DNA from 2 places in the Virgibacillus sp. FSP13 genome. Region 2 is predicted to be linked to the other one. Evidence: a T-box and tRNA genes for the amino acid it is inferred to sense, from the RefSeq annotation. Region 2 holds a T-box; the other holds one or more tRNA genes.
What was found. A T-box is a leader RNA that pairs with one kind of tRNA and senses whether it is charged. The one in region 2 lies ahead of ileS (isoleucine--tRNA ligase), so its partner is inferred to be a tRNA-Ile.

Region 1 (9,679 bases), on a different contig from region 2:
AAATGATTTTGATAAAATTATTGGTTTAGATCGTCTGAAGGTTATACATGTGAATGATAGTAAAAATGAAATTGGAGCACATAAGGACCGTCATGAAAACATAGGATTTGGCCATATTGGATTTGAGGCACTTCGCTATGTGATTCATCATCCACAGTTAACGGATCTACCGAAAATATTGGAGACGCCATACGTTGGGGAAGATAAGAAAAATAAAAAACCGCCATATAAATTTGAAATTGAGATGATAAAAGCGGAAAAATTTGATGAAAATCTAAAAGAAAAAATTAGAAATCAATAAAAGTGCGTGTTCAAAAAGGAGGATGAAAAGGACCGAGAAGTTCGAGGCGGTGTAGTTTTGAGTACCGGAACGGAAAAACAAGCCAACGAAGAAATTCGATGTGTCATTTTCACCGGACTTTTTGAACATCCTCTATAATATGAAAGGAATAGTGCTGGTAAACGCTATTCCTTTTGGCATTAATAAAATAATGACTCCAAACCATGCGACTTGATTATTTCATTAAATAATTTCTGAGCTTTCTTGGCAGTCTTTAGATCGGTTATACGTGCTAATTCTTGAAGCATTTTGGCTCTCCCGTCAGCATGAAACGGGTCAATGGTGTGCGTTTTTAGATATGTTGTAATTGCTTTAGCTTGTGTATTGGTAATTGAAAAACCATATTGTTGACTATAATGCAATAATTCTTCTGGGGATAATTGAGTTATTTTATTGGCTATCAGATCTTTGATAAATCTGGACATGATCATGCCTCCTTAAAATTTATTGCTTATTTATGATATGAACCAGCTCAGAAAAAGTGACTTGCTTTTCCATAAAGTAACACCATTAGATTTAGGCAGAATCCATAAACTATAGATGCACCTCAATACAAGAAAGAGAGGTATTGTTTATGGATGACTTTGAGCGTTACTCGAATAAATCTTCAGAAGACCTTGGAGAACGACAAGATGATAATGATTTGGTGGGTACAAATTTAACGGGTCAAGATCCATCGTCATTTAACCCTACAAGAAAAAACGATGAGGAAACAGCAGCTGAAATGACAGCAGATGATCTTGATACACCATCAAGAATAGAAGACGATGATGATACCAATGTAAACAGTATGTATGGCTGGATCGCGTTGGCATTATCGGTTGTATCCTTCTTTTGGCTACCAATAATTCTTGGTGGAGCAGGGATCATTGTCGGCTTTATCGCAAGAAGTCGCGGTGCAAATACGTTAGGAAATACAGCTATAATCGCTGGTGCTGTTTCGATTATCATTTCACTGTTTATATTACCATTTGTATAACAAAAAGAGGCTGGCAATGAGTTGTCAGTCTCTTTTTTATGGATATATAGGGAAATAGTAATAACCTCCAATAATCAGTTTATGTGGGTCTGTATGATTAATTAATTGGAAATCTTCAAAGATCTGGTTAATATCAAACGCCGGAAGTGAATCGTTAATTTCTTCGACAATCGATAGTACGGTATCACCTGCCCGCACTTTTACCTTCATGATCTCAAATTTCCTAGTGTTAGTTGATTCTGTTTGTTTTTCTGGTATGGTATTGTTGTTTGACGGTAGTAGTGAACCATTAGTCAAATCAGTATAAATACTCACTATTATTAATATAATGAATAAATAAATTCCGCTTTTTTTAAAAAAGTTCATATTCATTTCTCCTTTTGTGAAACAAACAGCGAGCATAAAACGTATATAAAAGTAATAGGGAGGAGGGGGATTTATGGATATTTTTTCTTCCGATTGGATTGGATTTGTTATAACTGGACTAGGAACTTTATTTTTGATTGGTGAAATTTTGGTTAACATGCGTGGTTTCTTTGGGATACTTGGAATTGGATTTATCGTTGTTTATTTTTCGGCCTATTTGGACACAAGCTTGTTTATTATTATGCTTATTATTTATTTTATCGGATTATTACTTATCATCATTGATGGGAAGTTATTAAATGATGGTACACTTGCTACGTTAGGACTTGCGAGCATGTTAACATCTGTCGCGTTGGCGGCACCAAGTTTATCTGTCGGTTTGTATGCTGTAATCGGTGTTCTTGTGGGTGGGTTTTCTTCTCTGCTATTTCTAAAGGTGTTTAAACATCGTGACATGTGGACAAAAATCACATTGAGGGACCGGTTAACAAAGGAAGCTGGCTATAACACGATGAATGAGGAATATGAAAATTTACTAAACCAACAAGGGATAACGTTAAACGATTTGCGCCCAGTTGGGACGGTACGGATTAACAACAAGAACTATAGTGCAATATCTAATGGACAATGGATTCCTAGAGGCAGTACCGTGCGTGTTGTAGAAGTAGATGGCACACGAATACTAGTCGAAATAATAACGAACTAAATGATAATTCTCTTTGAATCATCAAGATTCAAGAGAATTATTTTTTTTACGCTCTCTTGGGAAGTGCCATTGTAGAAAATAGAATGTAAATTTATTGTTAAGAATGTAGAATAAGTATTTACAAAACGTGAGGGCGTGGCTAATAATGAAAAAGGTATGACATAATTCAACAATGTGAAGGGGCGGTAAAACCATTGGGTATCGATTTACAAACACTTCTTTTTGAGTTTTTTGGCGGTTTGGGTATTTTCCTGCTCGGAATAAAATTTATGGGAGAAGGATTACAAAAAACTGCGGGTGAACGGTTGCGAGATATTCTTGATAAAACGACAAGTAATCCTTTTCTAGGTGTACTTGCGGGTATGATTGTAACGATACTTATTCAAAGTAGTTCAGGCACAACCGTACTAACCGTTGGGCTTGTAAATGCAGGTTTTATGACACTGAGACAAGCTATCGGTGTCATTATGGGTGCAAATATTGGAACAACTGTTACAGCATTTATTATCGGTATTGATTTAGGTGAATATGCATTACCAATTATTGCAGTTGGATGTTTCCTCTTATTCTTCTTCAAAAATCAGAAAGTTAATTCGATCGGACAAACTATCTTTGGCTTTGGCGCTTTATTTTTTGGACTCGAATTGATGAGCAGTGGTATGTCACCATTGAGAGGACTGGAGTCATTTCATGAACTGACGGTAGAAATGAGTTCAAATCCAGTACTTGGCGTCATTATTGGAACATTGTTTACGGTTATCGTTCAGAGTTCGAGTGCGACGATTGGAATTTTGCAGGGATTGTTTTCAGAAGGAGCAATCGATTTACAAGCAGCAATACCTGTCCTTTTTGGTGACAATATTGGAACAACAATTACAGCGATATTAGCATCGATTGGTGCAAGTGTCGCGGCTAAACGTGCAGCTTTTACACACGTGATTTTTAATTTAGTAGGTGCAGCAATATTTATTGTTGGATTGGATTTATTTACTCACTTTGTTTATTATTTACAAGGACAGTTTCATTTGAATCCGGAAATGACATTAGCTTTCGCACATGGTAGTTTTAACATTGCCAATACGGTACTTCAATTTCCATTTATTGCTGGATTAGCGTGGATTGTGACGAAAATAATTCCTGGTGAGGACGTTACAATTGAATATAAACCAAAGCACTTAGATCCTATATTTATTCAGCAATCATCTGCACTCGCGCTTGAACAGGCAAAGGCAGAGGTTATTCGCATGGGAGAGTATGCTTGTATCGGGTTAGAAGAAACGAATCAGTACTTGTTTACACAACAGCAAAAACATTCGGAAATGGCGATGCAAGTGGAAGGTGCATTGAATAATTTGGATCGCAAAATTACCGATTATCTTGTGGAAGTATCATCTGGTTCGTTATCAGAACTAGAAAGTGCCAAGCATACTGCATTAATGGATTCAGTACGTGATATTGAACGGATTGGCGATCATTTCGAGAATATTATAGAATTAATTGATTATAAGATTTCAAATAAAGTCGAGTTAACGGATCAAGCCAAAGAAGATCTGAACAATATGTTTGATTTAACGATTTTAACGGTTAAGCAAGCTGTTAAAGCACTTGATCAAATGGATCGGCAAGAAGCGTTAGCTGTTGCGCAAAAAGAAGATCAAATCGATAAAATGGAACGAAAGTATCGCAAAAAGCACATTATTCGCATGAATGAAGGTTTGTGTAATGGATCGGCAGGTATTGTGTTTGTTGATATTATTAGTAATTTAGAACGAATCGGCGATCATGCTGTGAATATTGCGGAAGAGGTTCTTGGTGAATCGTAGCGAAGTTTGGCAGGGAATATCCCTGCCAAATAAAAATTTTTAAGATTTGTATTGAAAACTATAAATGAAAATGCTATAGTATTTATTGTTGTTTCCGTTAAAAGTAACAACGAGTTACATAAGATATTTTGAAAAAAGTTTTGATCGAATGATTGACAGATTCTGTCGGATATGGTAAATTATTATTCGTCGCTGATAAAAAACGACAGGGATTTGTTAGATAATTCCACAGTAGCTTGACCGTAACATCCTTGAATTACTTCAAAGTAGGTCATGCGAGGGAGTGTTTACCTCCTGATGAAACTTGCAACATGACGAACACATCCTTGTTGGATTGTTCTACAATGAAATACTATATTAGATAATTCCACAGTAGCTCAGTGGTAGAGCTATCGGCTGTTAACCGATCGGTCGTAGGTTCGAATCCTACCTGTGGAGCCATATGGCGGTGTAGCTCAGCTGGCGAGAGCGTACGGTTCATACCCGTGAGGTCGGGGGTTCGATCCCCTCCGCCGCTACTATAGTTATAAAACAAAAAGCCTAAATGGCGGTCGTGGCGAAGTGGTTAACGCACCGGATTGTGGCTCCGGCATCCGTGGGTTCGATCCCCACCGGTCGCCCCATAAATTTTAGGACCCTTAGCTCAGTTGGTTAGAGCTATCGGCTCATAACCGATCGGTCGCAGGTTCGAATCCTGCAGGGTCCACCATAAAAAGCTTACGGAGGTATACCCAAGTCTGGCTGAAGGGATCGGTCTTGAAAACCGACAGGCGGGTCAAACCGCGCGGGGGTTCGAATCCCTCTACCTCCTCCATACATATTTTAATGCCAGAGATGAAATACGAGGATAATATAATATTTAAAAAATCATATGGCTTTGTAGCTCAGTCGGTAGAGCAACGGACTGAAAATCCGTGTGTCGGCGGTTCGATTCCGTCCGGAGCCACCATTTTATAATTAATAATATTACTAACAAGCTACTTGATGCTTGTTTTTTTATTTATAAATTTTAGCAAATAGTTATATTCTCTGCTTAAAATACAACAACTTAACACTCAAATGTTATGATTATTCATCCGAAATTCTAGGTGTGGTTTTTTACTCTGTTTATACGCATTTATGAAATTTTGGTATGAAGTGACACCAAGTTTTTTTGTATTACCATCAAAAAAACGGTCAAAGATAATTTTCTTAGCTTGGTCAGCATTACAATGTTGAGAATTCATCGTTAATTGAAAGTAGGATTGGAAATATTTCTGGCTGAGCGTACCAGCATTTTTTATTAACACGGTAAAAACTCCTCTTTATATATTTATAGGGAAAAAGTTGGTCTAAGGCTTTTTCCTATTCAATTTCCATGCTATAGTAGACCATCTTAGCAGGTTTTTGTTTTGCATTCATTATCATTCCATTATAGGATAAACTGGTTAAAAGAACCAATAATCGCTTTTATTAGTTAAAACTCAACTTTTGCAGCTTCAAATGGACAAATAGGCCTTGATAAAATGAGGAAGGATGAAGATTCACTGCTTAAGTTGACTTTGGATCAATCGCATTTAAACAAACTGCGACTGCTGGGCTCTTTTTCTATAAGTACGCGCATTTCCTGCCGTCCGGGATCGTTCCGGGTGGATGCTTTCCGCGGGCACGGCCTCAGCCTTCGACGCACAGGACGTGCTAGTGCAGGTGTTGCGACAGGACGTCGCGTATTTAACCTGCCTCGAGAAAACCACTCCGGGGTCTTCGGACACGTGCTGTTCCCGCAGGACAAGGAAGGCTTCGTCAGCGATACATCGCACGAAGAAAAAGTGCTTTTCTTTTTCGAGGAGTCACCACCCTCCACTCACCCGGACTAGTGAAGCGATAGAATGTGGCTTGGTAGGACACGTACTACTACAGTCAATGGTAGTAAATGCAATACCAGTGTATTTCCGGAACGGCGAGGGAGCAATTTCTTAGTTACCTCGCATTTTTTATATAAAACAACAAATGCTTTCAAAGGGGCGAATAATCGCAGTCCCAATCTTTTAGAAAACAGTCTTTATGTTTACCAAGGTTATCAAGGCAATTATTAGAAACGTTCCAAGTTTGCCCCAGCTAACTGTTTGATATTATTTTATTGGTGCGAAAGTTGAGTTAAAATATACATAGGTTTTCCAATGATCGAAGCAACAAGGAGATCAAAGTTTTTCATTCGGATGTTTTATTTTTTTTCAATCGGGTATTATTTAATATGTGATCAAGTTGATTATCACGATTGTATTGTAAAAATATGCATATAATTTGCATGTACGATAAAGCTTTGATAATCTTGCATTAAAAGGGTGAATATTCTATCCTTTTTTAACATAATTATGAAGGAGGACGTTTAGTAATGGCTAAATTTGAATTACCAGAATTACCTTATGCATACGATGCTTTAGAACCAACAATTGATAAGGAAACAATGAACATCCATCATACGAAGCATCATAATACTTATGTTACAAAACTTAATGGTGCACTTGAAGGACAAGCTGATCTTCAAGATAAATCACTAGAAGATCTTGTAAGCAACCTAGATGCTGTACCTGAAAATATTCGCACTGCTGTACGTAATAATGGTGGTGGCCATGCGAACCATAGCTTATTCTGGAAAGTATTATCACCAAATGGTGGTGGCGAACCATCAGGTGAATTAGCTGACAAAATAAATGGTACATTTGGTAGCCTTGATAAGTTTAAGGAAGAATTTGAAACAGCTGCAAAAGGTCGTTTCGGATCTGGATGGGCATGGTTAGTTGTTAATAATGGTGCACTTGAAGTTACAAGCACGCCTAACCAAGATTCACCTTTAATGGAAGGTAAAACACCTATTCTAGGCCTTGATGTTTGGGAGCATGCTTATTATCTTAAATATCAAAACAAACGTCCTGAATATGTTTCAGCATTCTGGAACGTTGTTAACTGGGATGAAGTAGCAAAAAATTATAATGAAGCTAAATAAATAAACATAAAAAACGCGGGATCAATGTTTCCCGCGTTTTTTTATGTTTTCATTGGTAATCCTTTTGCATATCTGATGATGATTTGCTCAAACTATTAGATATACAAAAGGAGCTTAAAATCATGCTAAAAAGTCTAGAAAACATAACAGGAAAAGTAGATATAAATCGGGATTTAATCTTTTTATTGGTGATTGGAGGACTCTATTCTTTAGGGATTTTTCTTTCCAACACTTTTGTCAACATTTACCTTTGGAAACAATCCGGGGATTATATCACAATCGCCATGTATAACTTGGGTATTTATTTGTTCCAACCAGTCATGTTTATCCTTGCTGGGCGAATAGCGAAAAAGATTGATCGTGTTATCGTTTTACGTTTGGGGGTAATTTTTTTATCTCTATTTTTTTTGAGTGTTTTAATCATTGCTGAAAAAGCCTCCACTTACAACTTTTTGTTAGGAAGCGTACTTGGTATTGGTTATGGGTTTTACTGGCTTGCCTATAATGTATTAACCTTTGAGATCACTGAACCGGAAACACGGGATTTCTTTAATGGATTTCTAGGGGTTTTGCAATCGTTTGGTGGAATGGTCGGTCCTGTATTAGCTGGTTTTATTATTGCGAAAATGACCGCCAATGTTGGATATACGACTATATTCACGATTTCGTTTATATTATTTATTTGTGCAGTTGCTTGCAGTTTCGCATTAAAACGCCGACAAGCAGAAGGAGATTTTCATTTTAAAAGGATTTTTATTGAACGTCATCACAATAAAAATTGGCGAAAAATTTTACATGCTCATGTATTCCAAGGTTTACGTGAAGGGATATTTTTGTTCGTTATTTCCATTTGGGTGTTCCTCGTTACCAAAAGTGAATTTTCTTTAGGTATGTTTAATTTGTGTCTATCTGGGTTGTCTTTTGTATTTTATTTTATCGCCACAAAATACATTAAACCTTCATTGCGAAAGAAGGCAATCTTGCTTGGAGGGGTAATTCTTTACTTTTCGATATACATTATTCTGTTCAAGATCAGTTATGTGAACCTGATCATCTATGCCGTTGTAATCGGTATTGCTTATCCAATAATCAATGTCCCATATGCTTCGTTAACATATGATGTGATTGGCAAGGCATGGAAGGCAAAGGACTTACGGGTAGAATATATTGTTGTTCGTGAACTCTTTGTCAATATTGGTCGAGTTGCATCAATTTCGATCTTTCTTATCACCGTTTCGCTGTTTCCGGCAGAAAAAATTATACCGATACTTTTGGTCGTATTAGGCACGGGACATTTGTTTATTTATTTTTTCGTTAAGGATATTTACTTAGGTAGTTCCCGTAAAAAAGAAGTTCCGATAAAAGAGCAGCTGACAGATGAAAAAAATCGTTAAAACATGTTAGATTCTGCTTCAAAAGATGATATAATAAGAGGAAATGTTTACAGAAAAATGGGGGAGGAAAATGGTAAAGAAAAAAAAGAAAAAACGACAGCTTCCCTTTCGTTTGAATATATTATTTTTTGTTGTATTTTTAATGTTTTCTGTCCTGATTCTTCAATTGGGTGTGGTTCAAATTTTAAACGGGGAAAGCTTCCAAGAAGAAATTGATCGGACAATTAAGGATACCACAAAAATACCAGTACCTCGTGGGAAAATCTATGACCGTTACCATAATGTAATTGTGGACAATAAACCATTGTATTCCATCACCTATACACCGCCAAAAGGAGTACAAGCAAAAGACCGGTTAGATGTAGCAGAAAAGCTGTCAACGTATATTTCTATGTATAACGAAAAGAATAAAGAAGAAAAATTAGATACTATAACATTACGGGATAAGAAGGAATACTGGTATTTAAACCATGAAGAAGAAGCGAAAAAGCGATTAAGTAAACAAGAAGCTGAAGACATGGAACCAGCAAAACAGTATAAGACGATATTAAAACGAATAAAAAAAGAAGAGGTTAATGACCTTACGGAAGAACAATTGGAAGTTATTCTCATCAAAAAAGAATTAGATAAGGCATTAACCCTAACTCCCCAAATTGTAAAAAATGAAAATGTCACGCCAGAAGAATACGCTAGAGTTGCTGAACATTTAAGTGAACTCGACGGAATTAATGCGACAACCGACTGGAATCGAGAATACCCTTATGATGAAACATTCAGCAATTTACTTGGTACAATAACCTCGCAATCACAAGGGATTTTACAGGAAAAAGAAGACTATTACCTGACACGTGGATACAGTCCGAATGATCGTGTTGGAAGAAGCGGACTGGAAGAGCAATATGAATCCGTCTTAAGAGGCAGAAAAGAGCAGATCGAATATACAACAAATAAGGCTGGAAAAGTTGTTGATACGAAGGTCGCTGTAGAGGGTCAGCGGGGAAAAGATTTAGTATTAACCATTGATATGGATCTACAAAAACGAGTTGATAAAATTATTCGTGAAGAGCTTAAGAAAACGATAAATA
Region 2 (9,679 bases):
CCTTATCTCAGTTCGTGGTAAAGGAAGAAGTAAAGTGGTTACAATAAATGGTCAAACAAAAAAAGATAAATGGAAAATAACAACGGCAATCTTAAAATAATTTAAAAAGCGTGCAGGATTTTTTCAAGTTATGTCGAATTATAACGAACAAAGGACAATTATTTTTTAAAAAGTAGAAAGTATATAAGAGTTTCGTTAGTGGACGAGTAAACGCAAATTCGGGACGTTACGCTAAAGGCGTTTGTGCTTTCTTTAATCGATACGATATTTCGTAAGGAGGTGGCCTTTGTGCCATTATCACCATTAGATATTCATAATAAAGAATTTACCAGAAGCTGGCGTGGATATGATGAAGATGAAGTGAATGAATTTTTAGATCAAGTAATTAAAGATTACGAAATGACAATCCGTGAAAAAAAAGACTTACAAGAAAAGGTGGAACAGTTGACCGAAAAATTGGGACACTTTACGAATATTGAGACAACATTAAATAAGTCAATTCTAGTTGCACAAGAGACTGCGGAGGAAGTAAAAGGTAATGCGACAAAGGAATCAAAATTAATTATTAAAGAGGCAGAAAAAAATGCTGATCGAATTATCAACGAGGCATTAGACAAATCGCGTCGTATTTCCATGGATGTTGAAGAATTGAAAAAACAGGCAAAAGTATTCCGGACCAGGTTAAAAATGTTGATCGAAGCACAATTAGACATGATTGGTACCGATGATTGGGACGAACTGTTAGATACAGAAACGGGCGATGAACTAGAATTGGCAGAAAATAAGTCATAAACCTTGACGTTTATCGGATTTATGCATATAATTTTCACATGATTAATTAAATGAAAAAAACGATGACAGAGACAGTATAAAGGTATGAGTCTGTTTAGCGAGTCAGGAATTAGGTGGAAGCCTGATCAGAATACCTTTAGAAGATCACTCTGGAGTATCCATTCGAACGATTATCTAGTAGGTATGGACGGTTCATTCACGTTACGAATCTTGAGTGAATTTAAATGTGTATTTAAATTTATTAGGGTGGTACCGCGAGTCTTCTCGTCCCTTTTTGGGGATGTTGAAGACTTTTTTTATTCCACTATAAATGGAAAGTAATCTCAAAGTGATAGTAAAATTTTAGGAGGAAATATATGATGGATTACAAAGAAACCTTACTCATGCCAAAGACAAAGTTTCCAATGCGTGGGAACTTACCGAATAAAGAACCTGTAAGACGGAAAGAGTGGGAAGAAGCTGATTTGTATCAAAAAGGCCAGCAAAGGACGGAAGGCAGACCATTATTTATCCTTCATGACGGCCCTCCATATGCAAATGGTGATTTACACATTGGCCATGCGTTAAATAAGATTTTGAAAGATTTTATTACCCGTTACAAGTCAATGGCAGGATATCATGCACCATATGTTCCAGGCTGGGATACACATGGTTTGCCAATTGAAACAGCATTAACAAAAAAGAAAAAGGTCGACCGTAAGAAGTTAACAATTGCTGAATTCAGACAAAAATGTGCTGAATATGCTATGAAACAAGTGGATAATCAACGCGAACAATTTAAAGAACTTGGTGTACGTGGAGACTGGGATAATCCATATTTAACGTTGACGAAGGATTATGAGGCTGCACAAATCCGAGTGTTTGGCGAAATGGCCAAAAAAGGTTACATCTATAAAGGACTAAAGCCTGTTTATTGGTCACCTTCTTCTGAATCGGCATTGGCTGAAGCAGAAATTGAGTATCATGATAAACGTTCGCCATCTATCTATGTTGCATTTGATGTAACAGATGGGAAGGGATTGCTAGATGGTGGAGAAAAATTTGTAATCTGGACGACAACGCCATGGACAATTCCAGCTAACTTAGGAATTAGCCTACATCCCGAATTTGATTATGTTGTTGTTCAGGTAAACGATGAAAAATTTGTAGTTGCCGAAGAATTGTTATCTGCTGTTGCTGAAGAATTAGACTGGGAAAATCCAGAAGTTGTAAAAACATTCAAAGGAAAAGAAGCAGATCGAATCGTAACGAAGCATCCGTTTTATGATCGCGATTCCCTGATTATGTTAGGTGAACATGTAACAACAGATGCTGGTACCGGTTGTGTCCATACAGCACCAGGACACGGGGAAGATGACTTTTACGTATCTAGAGAATATGGAATAGAGGCATTATGTCCTGTGGATGAAAAAGGTGTTTTCACGCATGAAGCTCCGGGATATGAAGGCATGTTTTACGATACAGCGAACAAGGCTATTACTGAAAAATTGGAAGAAGTTGGGGCATTATTAAAATTAAAATTTATCACTCACTCCTATCCACATGATTGGCGGACGAAAAAACCAACCATTTTCCGGGCAACATCACAGTGGTTCGCGTCGATTAAAGATTTCCGTCAAGATATTTTAAACGAAATCAAACGGATCAATTGGTATCCAAATTGGGGTGAAACACGTCTTTACAATATGGTTCGTGATCGTGAAGACTGGTGTATTTCCAGACAGCGCACATGGGGTGTCCCAATTCCAGTATTTTACGGAGAAGATAACCAACCAATCATTACCGATGAAACTATTGAACATGTATCTACATTATTTGCTGAGCATGGATCAAATATCTGGTTTGAGTGGGATGCTAAAGAACTGTTACCTGAAGGGTTTACTTCCGAACATAGCCCTAATGGCAAGTTCACGAAAGAAGTAGATATTATGGATGTGTGGTTCGATTCGGGATCATCACATGAAGCTGTGCTAGTTGGACGTGACGATCACAGACGACCGGCAGATGTGTATTTAGAAGGAAGTGACCAATATCGTGGCTGGTTCAACTCATCATTGTCAACTGCTGTTGCGGTAACGGGCAAAGCACCATACGAAAATATTATTAGTCATGGATTTACACTTGATGGTGACGGAAGAAAAATGAGTAAATCACTAGGGAACGTTATTCAGCCTTCCAAAGTGCTTAAACAACTCGGTGCTGATATTTTACGTTTATGGGTATCTTCTGTTGATTATCAGGCAGATGTGCGAATCTCGGATGATATTTTGAAACAGGTATCCGAAACATATCGTAAAATCCGTAACACATTCCGATTTATGCTTGCCAATATTGCTGATTTTGACCCGGCTAAAGACCGCGTTCAGGATGCAGATTTAGAAGAAGTTGATCGCTATATGCTGCATCGTTTACAAAACGTCATCGTAAACGTCAAAGAAAGCTACGATAATTATGAGTTTTCACCGATTTATCATCAGATTCATAATTTCTGTGCGGTGGATTTAAGCTCATTCTATCTAGATTTTGCTAAAGATATTTTATATATAGAAGCAGCAGATAACCACCGTCGCCGAAGTATCCAAACGGTGTACTATGATATTTTAACGAGTCTTGTACAGTTATTAACACCAATTATTCCACATACAGCAGAGGAAGTGTGGGAATACATTTCAGGTACAGAAGCGGAATATGTACAATTAACTGACATTCCTAAACCAAAGACTGTTTTTGAAAATAAGGAAACACTGGAAAAATGGGATCACTTTATGAAGGTTCGTGATGACGTCTTAAAAGCATTGGAAGAAGCACGAAATGAAAAAGTAATCGGGAAATCACTTGAGGCAAAAATAACGATCGTTGCCAAAGATGCACAGACAAAAGCAGTGCTGGAACAAATTCCGTATTTGCATCAGCTGCTGATCGTGTCGGAAGCTGACGTTGCCGAAAATGTTGAAGGTGCGAGTGAATATCGCTACGTCCATGTCAAAGTAGAAAGACATCCTGGTGAAAAGTGTGAACGCTGCTGGGTTGCTTCGGAAACAGTTGGCGAAGATCACGACCATCCGGAATTGTGCACGCGTTGTGCGGATATTGTGAAGGAACACTATACAACTGCATAAATTTAAATGGCAGAAAAATCCTCCTCATACAAGGCAGAGGGGGATTTTTTATGATACTATGTTAAGTGAGATAGTTTTCTAAGGAATCGGAGGAAGGCATACATGTACTGGTACTACCTTATCGCACTGGTCATCATTGGCATTGATCAGCTGACAAAGTGGATTGTTGTAAAAAACATGGATTTGTACGAACAAATTACGGTTATAAAGGACTTTTTCTACTTCACGTCGCATCGTAATAAAGGTGCAGCATGGGGGATATTACAGGATCAAATGATCTTTTTTTATGTCATCACTGCTATCGTTATCATAGGTGTAGTTTTCTACATGCAAAAGTATGGACGCGAGAGTAAGTTGTTGGCATTGTCACTTAGTCTGATTTTAGGCGGAGCAATTGGGAACTTTATTGACCGGGTTTTCCGTCAAGAGGTTGTCGATTTTCTTGATTTTATTATTTTTAACTATGATTTTCCTATCTTCAATGTTGCCGATTCAGCTTTATGTGTAGGTGTTGTCCTAGTATTAATTGCGACTTTTATCGATGAGAAAAAGAAAGGATCAGTAAAATGATGAAGCAACAGTACGAAGTAAAAGCAGAGCAAAATAAAATACGAATTGATAAACTGTTGGCTGAAATTAATCCGGATAACTCACGTTCACAAGTACAAACGTGGATAAATCAGGATATGGTAACCGTCAACGATAAGATTGTGAAGGCTAATTTTAAGTGCCAGCCAGGGGATGTAGTAAAGTGGTCTATTCCAGAAACTGCGCCATTATCGATTAAGCCAGAAGATATTCCACTTGATATTGTTTATGAAGATCATGATGTTATCGTTGTGAACAAGCCTAGAGGGATGGTTGTTCATCCATCTGCAGGACATGCCAGTGGAACACTTGTAAATGCACTGCTTCATCAATGTAGTGATTTATCAGGAATAAATGGTGTGGAGCGGCCGGGCATTGTGCATCGTATTGATAAAGATACAAGTGGGTTATTAGTTGTTGCAAAAAATGATCTGGCACATGCTTCGCTCGCCGAACAACTTCAGGCAAAAGATGTGGAACGCAAATACGAGGCAATTGTGCATGGGGTAATTGAACATGAAAATGGCTTGATTGATGCTCCAATTGGCAGGGATCCTAAGGACAGGCAAAAGATGGGAATTGTGGAGGAAGGAAAACCTGCTGTTACACATTTCAAAGTATTGAATCGCTATCAACACTTTACCCATGTTGAATGTCAATTGGAAACAGGAAGGACACACCAAATTCGCGTCCATATGAAATACATCGGTTATCCGTTGGTTGGCGATCCTAAATATGGTCCAAGAAAAACATTAAACATTGATGGACAGGCACTACATGCAAAAATATTAGGGTTTACTCATCCGCGGACAAAAGAATGGCTGTATTTTCAAGTAAACGCGCCAAAAGTATTTCAGGATTTGCTAACACAAATTGAAAAAAAGTATTGACAGATGGAAACGAATTTGAAATAATAAATTCAGTGAAATAATGATCCTTTAACATTTGGTCCCGTGAGGCTAAAAAGGAAACGGAATACAAAGCGTTATCGACTTACGTATATCCAAATCCCTTTTTTCCTTATGGAGAATAGGGATTTTTTAATAGGAGTGTTTAGGTGAAAAAAAAGACTGAAGTACTTGATCAAGCCGCAATTAACCGGGCGTTAACCCGAATTGCTCATGAAATTGTAGAAAAAAATAAAGGTGGAGAAAATCTTGTTTTGGTTGGAATTAAGACAAGAGGGGTTCCTATTACAAAACGGTTACAGGATAAAATTAATCAAATAGAAGCTGTAACTGTACCAACCGGTGAATTAGACATTACCCTTTATCGCGATGATTTAGAAAAAACGGTAGCAAACAATGAACCAGAATTAAAAGAAACGAATATTGAAATTGAACTAACAGGTAAAAAAGTAATATTAATCGATGATGTTCTCTTTACGGGTCGAACCGTACGTGCTGCAATGGATGCAGTTATGGATTTAGGCAGACCATCGCAAATTCAACTCGGTGTATTAATCGATCGTGGTCACCGGGAACTACCAATTCGTGCTGATTACGTCGGAAAAAATATCCCGACGTCAGATAAAGAAATAATCGTTGTCCAACTCAACGAAACAGACGAATCGGATCAAGTAGCCATTTATGAAAAATAAAAAATAGAACCTTTAATTAAATCCAGAGAGATTTACAAGGTTGTGAAAGAATACGTGTATCCAACTACACGTGTACCTCTTTGCGACCTTTCGCAAAGAGGTTTTTTTAATGAGGATCTTTTCGTAATGTTTGTTGCTTTTTAATTTCGTAGTTAATAGAAAATGTGACGTAAGCTAAAAGTGCAATCTGTTAAAATGAACAACCTTTTAGCGAAAGTAAGACTTTCTACCACCGCAGCCCGTATATACTTCGCTTTCCGCGGGCGGCTGGAGAGCCTCCTCGTGCTAGGTGCTCGTCATGTTGCAAGTAATTCGGTGAAGTATCACTCCTCGCAACTCGAAGCTGACTCGGTAGAAGTTTTGCTCGTCGCACTGCGGGGTCTCACCTAGGCCTTTCCTCCCGCAGGAGTCTGCGTATATACGGGCTGCCAATAAACGCATTCATTACTTAAAAGATAAATGAAGTGGGTGGTAACCAGCGTAGGAAACACGTAGACCTTGGAAAAACAACGGCTGAAAATTTTGCTGGAGTACTCCAATCATCTATCAAAAGAGTAAATAGTCATTGTGATTTAATCAAGCGGTAAATAAATGTAATTAGATTATATAGCACAACACCAGTGAAGGAAATACACGTAGACTTGCGGGAAAGCGAAGACGATGAGACCCCGCAGTGGGCGGTTTTCTCACGAGGAGGCTCATCGCGAGCCCACGGAAAGCGAAGTGTATTTCCGGAACGGCAGTCCATCATCTCAATCTACATTGCAGTTTATAGATACTGTGTAAAAACAACAATCTTTAAGAAAACAGCTTAATGAAAAGAAGGAGGAGCTTATGCGAAACTTCATATCTGTCAATCAATTATCTACGGAAGAAATTTTTTCGATCATGGAAACAGTAGAAAAAATTCGCAACCGGGAGTTAGTACCGATAAGGCAAAAGCTATTCGCCGCAAATTTGTTTTTTGAGCCAAGTACACGAACAAAGATGAGTTTTACCGTAGCCCAAAAAAAGCTAGGCCTTGAAGTATTGGACTTTCATAGTGAATCGTCAAGTGTTTTAAAAGGCGAGACATTGTATGATACAGCAAAAACGTTTGAAGCGATTGGGGCAAACATGCTTGTGATCCGTCATGAGGAAGACACGTGGTATAACGACTTACTATCAGGTCTGCAGATTCCCATCATTAATGCTGGATCGGGTAAAGGAGAGCATCCGACTCAGTGCATGCTTGATTTAACAACAATCTATCAGGAATACGGTTATTTTAACGACTTGAATGTAGTAATCGTTGGTGATATCAAGCATAGCAGGGTCGCCCGATCCAATGCCTATGCACTAGAGAAACTAGGTGCAAACGTTTATTTGTCCGCTGCTCCGGGTTTTGCCGATGATACATTGGATTTTCCTTATTTATCAATGGATGAGGCCGTAAAAACATGTGATGTTGTCATGCTACTGCGAATCCAGCATGAGCGTCACGAGGCATCATATGAAAATTCCAGCTACCTTGAGAGGTTTGGCCTGACAGAGGAACGCGAAAAGCAAATGAAAGAAAATGCGATCATCATGCATCCCGCGCCTATTAATCGTGATGTGGAAATTGATGGTAGCTTAGTAGAATGTGACAGATCAAGGATTTTTAAACAAATGGAAAATGGTGTTTATGTTCGTATGGCAATCATGACGAAATTACTTAATGAATGGGGGATTATCAATGATACTTTTAAAAAACGCGAAAAGACTTCGGCCTGACAATGAAGTGGAAGACTGTGATGTGTTAATCGGGGATGGGGAGATTAAAAAGATAAATTCATCCATAACAACGAATGCTGCACAAACCATTGACTGTAAAGGAAACATGTTATTCCCTGGCTTTATTGATGTCCATATCCATTTACGCGAGCCAGGTGGTGAGCATAAAGAAACGATTAAAACCGGGACACAGGCTGCGGCTAAAGGTGGATTTACAACTGTATGTGCTATGCCAAATACCAATCCTGTGCCTGATAATACCGAAACAGTCAACGAATTATTAGAAAAAATCAATCAGGATGCGGTCGTTCGGGTGTTGCCCTATGCAGCAATTACGAAAGGGTTAAAGGGAGAAAAATTAACGTCAATTCGTACATTAGCGGAAACGGGTATTTTTGCTTTTACCGATGATGGTGTAGGAATTCAAACAGCTGATTATATGCTACGCGCAATGAAAGAAGCTGCTGCTTGTGGAATGCCGATTGTAGCGCATTGCGAAGACAATTCAATTGTTTATCAAGGGGTTGTGCATGATGGAGAGGTTAGTGAACGATTACAACTTCCCGGAATCCCTTCATTGAGTGAATCTGTTCAAATTGCTCGTGATGTTCTATTAGCTGAAGCTAGTGGCTGCCATTATCATGTTTGCCATGTTAGTACGAAAGAATCTGTTCGCGTTATTCGTGATGCCAAAAAAGCTGGAATTCACGTGACAGCAGAGGTTACCCCGCATCATCTAATCTTAAATGAAACGGCTATTACGGAAGATGATGCCAATTTTAAAATGAATCCACCATTACGATCGATTGCCGATCAGGAAGCATTACTTGAAGGCTTGCTTGATGGAACAATTGATGTTATCGCAACCGACCACGCGCCACATGCAGAAGCTGAAAAGGCACCAGGATTTTTGAGGGCGCCATTTGGAATTGTTGGCTTGGAAACAGCTTTTTCATTACTAAATACGTACCTTGTTCAAACAAATAAATGCTCCCTTCATCAGCTAATTGGGTGGTTAACGAGTAAACCGGCGGATGTGTTTGGATTGCCATATGGGCGACTAGAAGAAGGCGCTATCGCTGATCTAACACTTGTTGATATGGAAAAAGAAACACAGATTAATAAACACGGATTTTCTTCTAAAGGAAAAAACACACCTTTTCAAGACTGGAAGGTTACTGGTGTGCCCGTGATGACAATTGCTGAAGGAAAAATCGTCTATGAGGAGGATACACATGCTACAACGACAACTTGTTCTTGAGGATGGCACTGTTTTTATCGGTAAAGGATTTGGAAGTGAAAAGCCAACCAGTGGCGAAGTCGTGTTTAACACTGGAATGACTGGATACCAGGAGATTATTTCTGATCCATCGTACTGTGGACAAATCGTTTTGATGACATACCCGTTAGTCGGAAATTACGGCATTAACCGGGACGATTTTGAAACTGTAACACCATTTATCCAAGGGTTTATCGTAAAAGAATATTGTGAACAACCATCTAATTTTCGCAGTGATGAAAGTTTAAGTACCTTTTTAAAGGCAAATGATATCCCAGGAATTGTTGGTATTGATACAAGGAAATTAACGAAAATTATTCGCCAGCATGGAACAATGAAGGGATGTATTACTTCCATGGACGAACCGGTTGAACGAGTCATGGAACGGCTAAGAAAAACACCGGGGCAAACCAATTTGGTACAGCAAACATCTACAATAAAACCATATGTTGTGCCTGGTAGGGGCCATAGAATCGTCTTAGTGGATTTTGGAATGAAGCATGGTATTTTACGTGAGTTAACAAAACGATACTGTCATGTAACGGT

Region 1: it has a tRNA-Ile gene. The T-box ahead of ileS (isoleucine--tRNA ligase) is inferred to sense a tRNA for this amino acid. The anticodon was not compared.

Annotation. Positions count from the first base shown of each region.
Region 1 is NZ_JBSVKG010000008.1:38,665-48,343, forward strand. It holds gene ACW2QC_RS08930 (deoxyribonuclease IV) at 1-301, shown strand, start outside; gene ACW2QC_RS08935 (DUF2624 family protein) at 481-765, opposite strand; gene ACW2QC_RS08940 (hypothetical protein) at 915-1,319, shown strand; gene ACW2QC_RS08945 (hypothetical protein) at 1,356-1,685, opposite strand; gene ACW2QC_RS08950 (NfeD family protein) at 1,759-2,391, shown strand; gene ACW2QC_RS08955 (Na/Pi cotransporter family protein) at 2,586-4,214, shown strand; tRNA gene ACW2QC_RS08960 (tRNA-Asn) at 4,581-4,655, shown strand; tRNA gene ACW2QC_RS08965 (tRNA-Met) at 4,659-4,732, shown strand; tRNA gene ACW2QC_RS08970 (tRNA-His) at 4,762-4,837, shown strand; tRNA gene ACW2QC_RS08975 (tRNA-Ile) at 4,847-4,923, shown strand; tRNA gene ACW2QC_RS08980 (tRNA-Ser) at 4,936-5,028, shown strand; tRNA gene ACW2QC_RS08985 (tRNA-Phe) at 5,088-5,163, shown strand; gene ACW2QC_RS08990 (hypothetical protein) at 5,270-5,503, opposite strand; gene sodA (superoxide dismutase SodA) at 6,589-7,200, shown strand; gene ACW2QC_RS09000 (MFS transporter) at 7,323-8,594, shown strand; gene ACW2QC_RS09005 (peptidoglycan D,D-transpeptidase FtsI family protein) at 8,665-9,679, shown strand, end outside.
Region 2 is NZ_JBSVKG010000004.1:170,091-179,769, forward strand. It holds gene ACW2QC_RS05870 (YlmH family RNA-binding protein) at 1-100, shown strand, start outside; gene ACW2QC_RS05875 (DivIVA domain-containing protein) at 289-792, shown strand; T-box leader at 846-1,067, shown strand; gene ileS (isoleucine--tRNA ligase) at 1,152-3,911, shown strand; gene lspA (signal peptidase II) at 4,014-4,481, shown strand; gene ACW2QC_RS05890 (RluA family pseudouridine synthase) at 4,478-5,389, shown strand; gene pyrR (bifunctional pyr operon transcriptional regulator/uracil phosphoribosyltransferase PyrR) at 5,557-6,099, shown strand; gene ACW2QC_RS05900 (aspartate carbamoyltransferase catalytic subunit) at 6,934-7,854, shown strand; gene ACW2QC_RS05905 (dihydroorotase) at 7,817-9,115, shown strand; gene carA (glutamine-hydrolyzing carbamoyl-phosphate synthase small subunit) at 9,090-9,679, shown strand, end outside.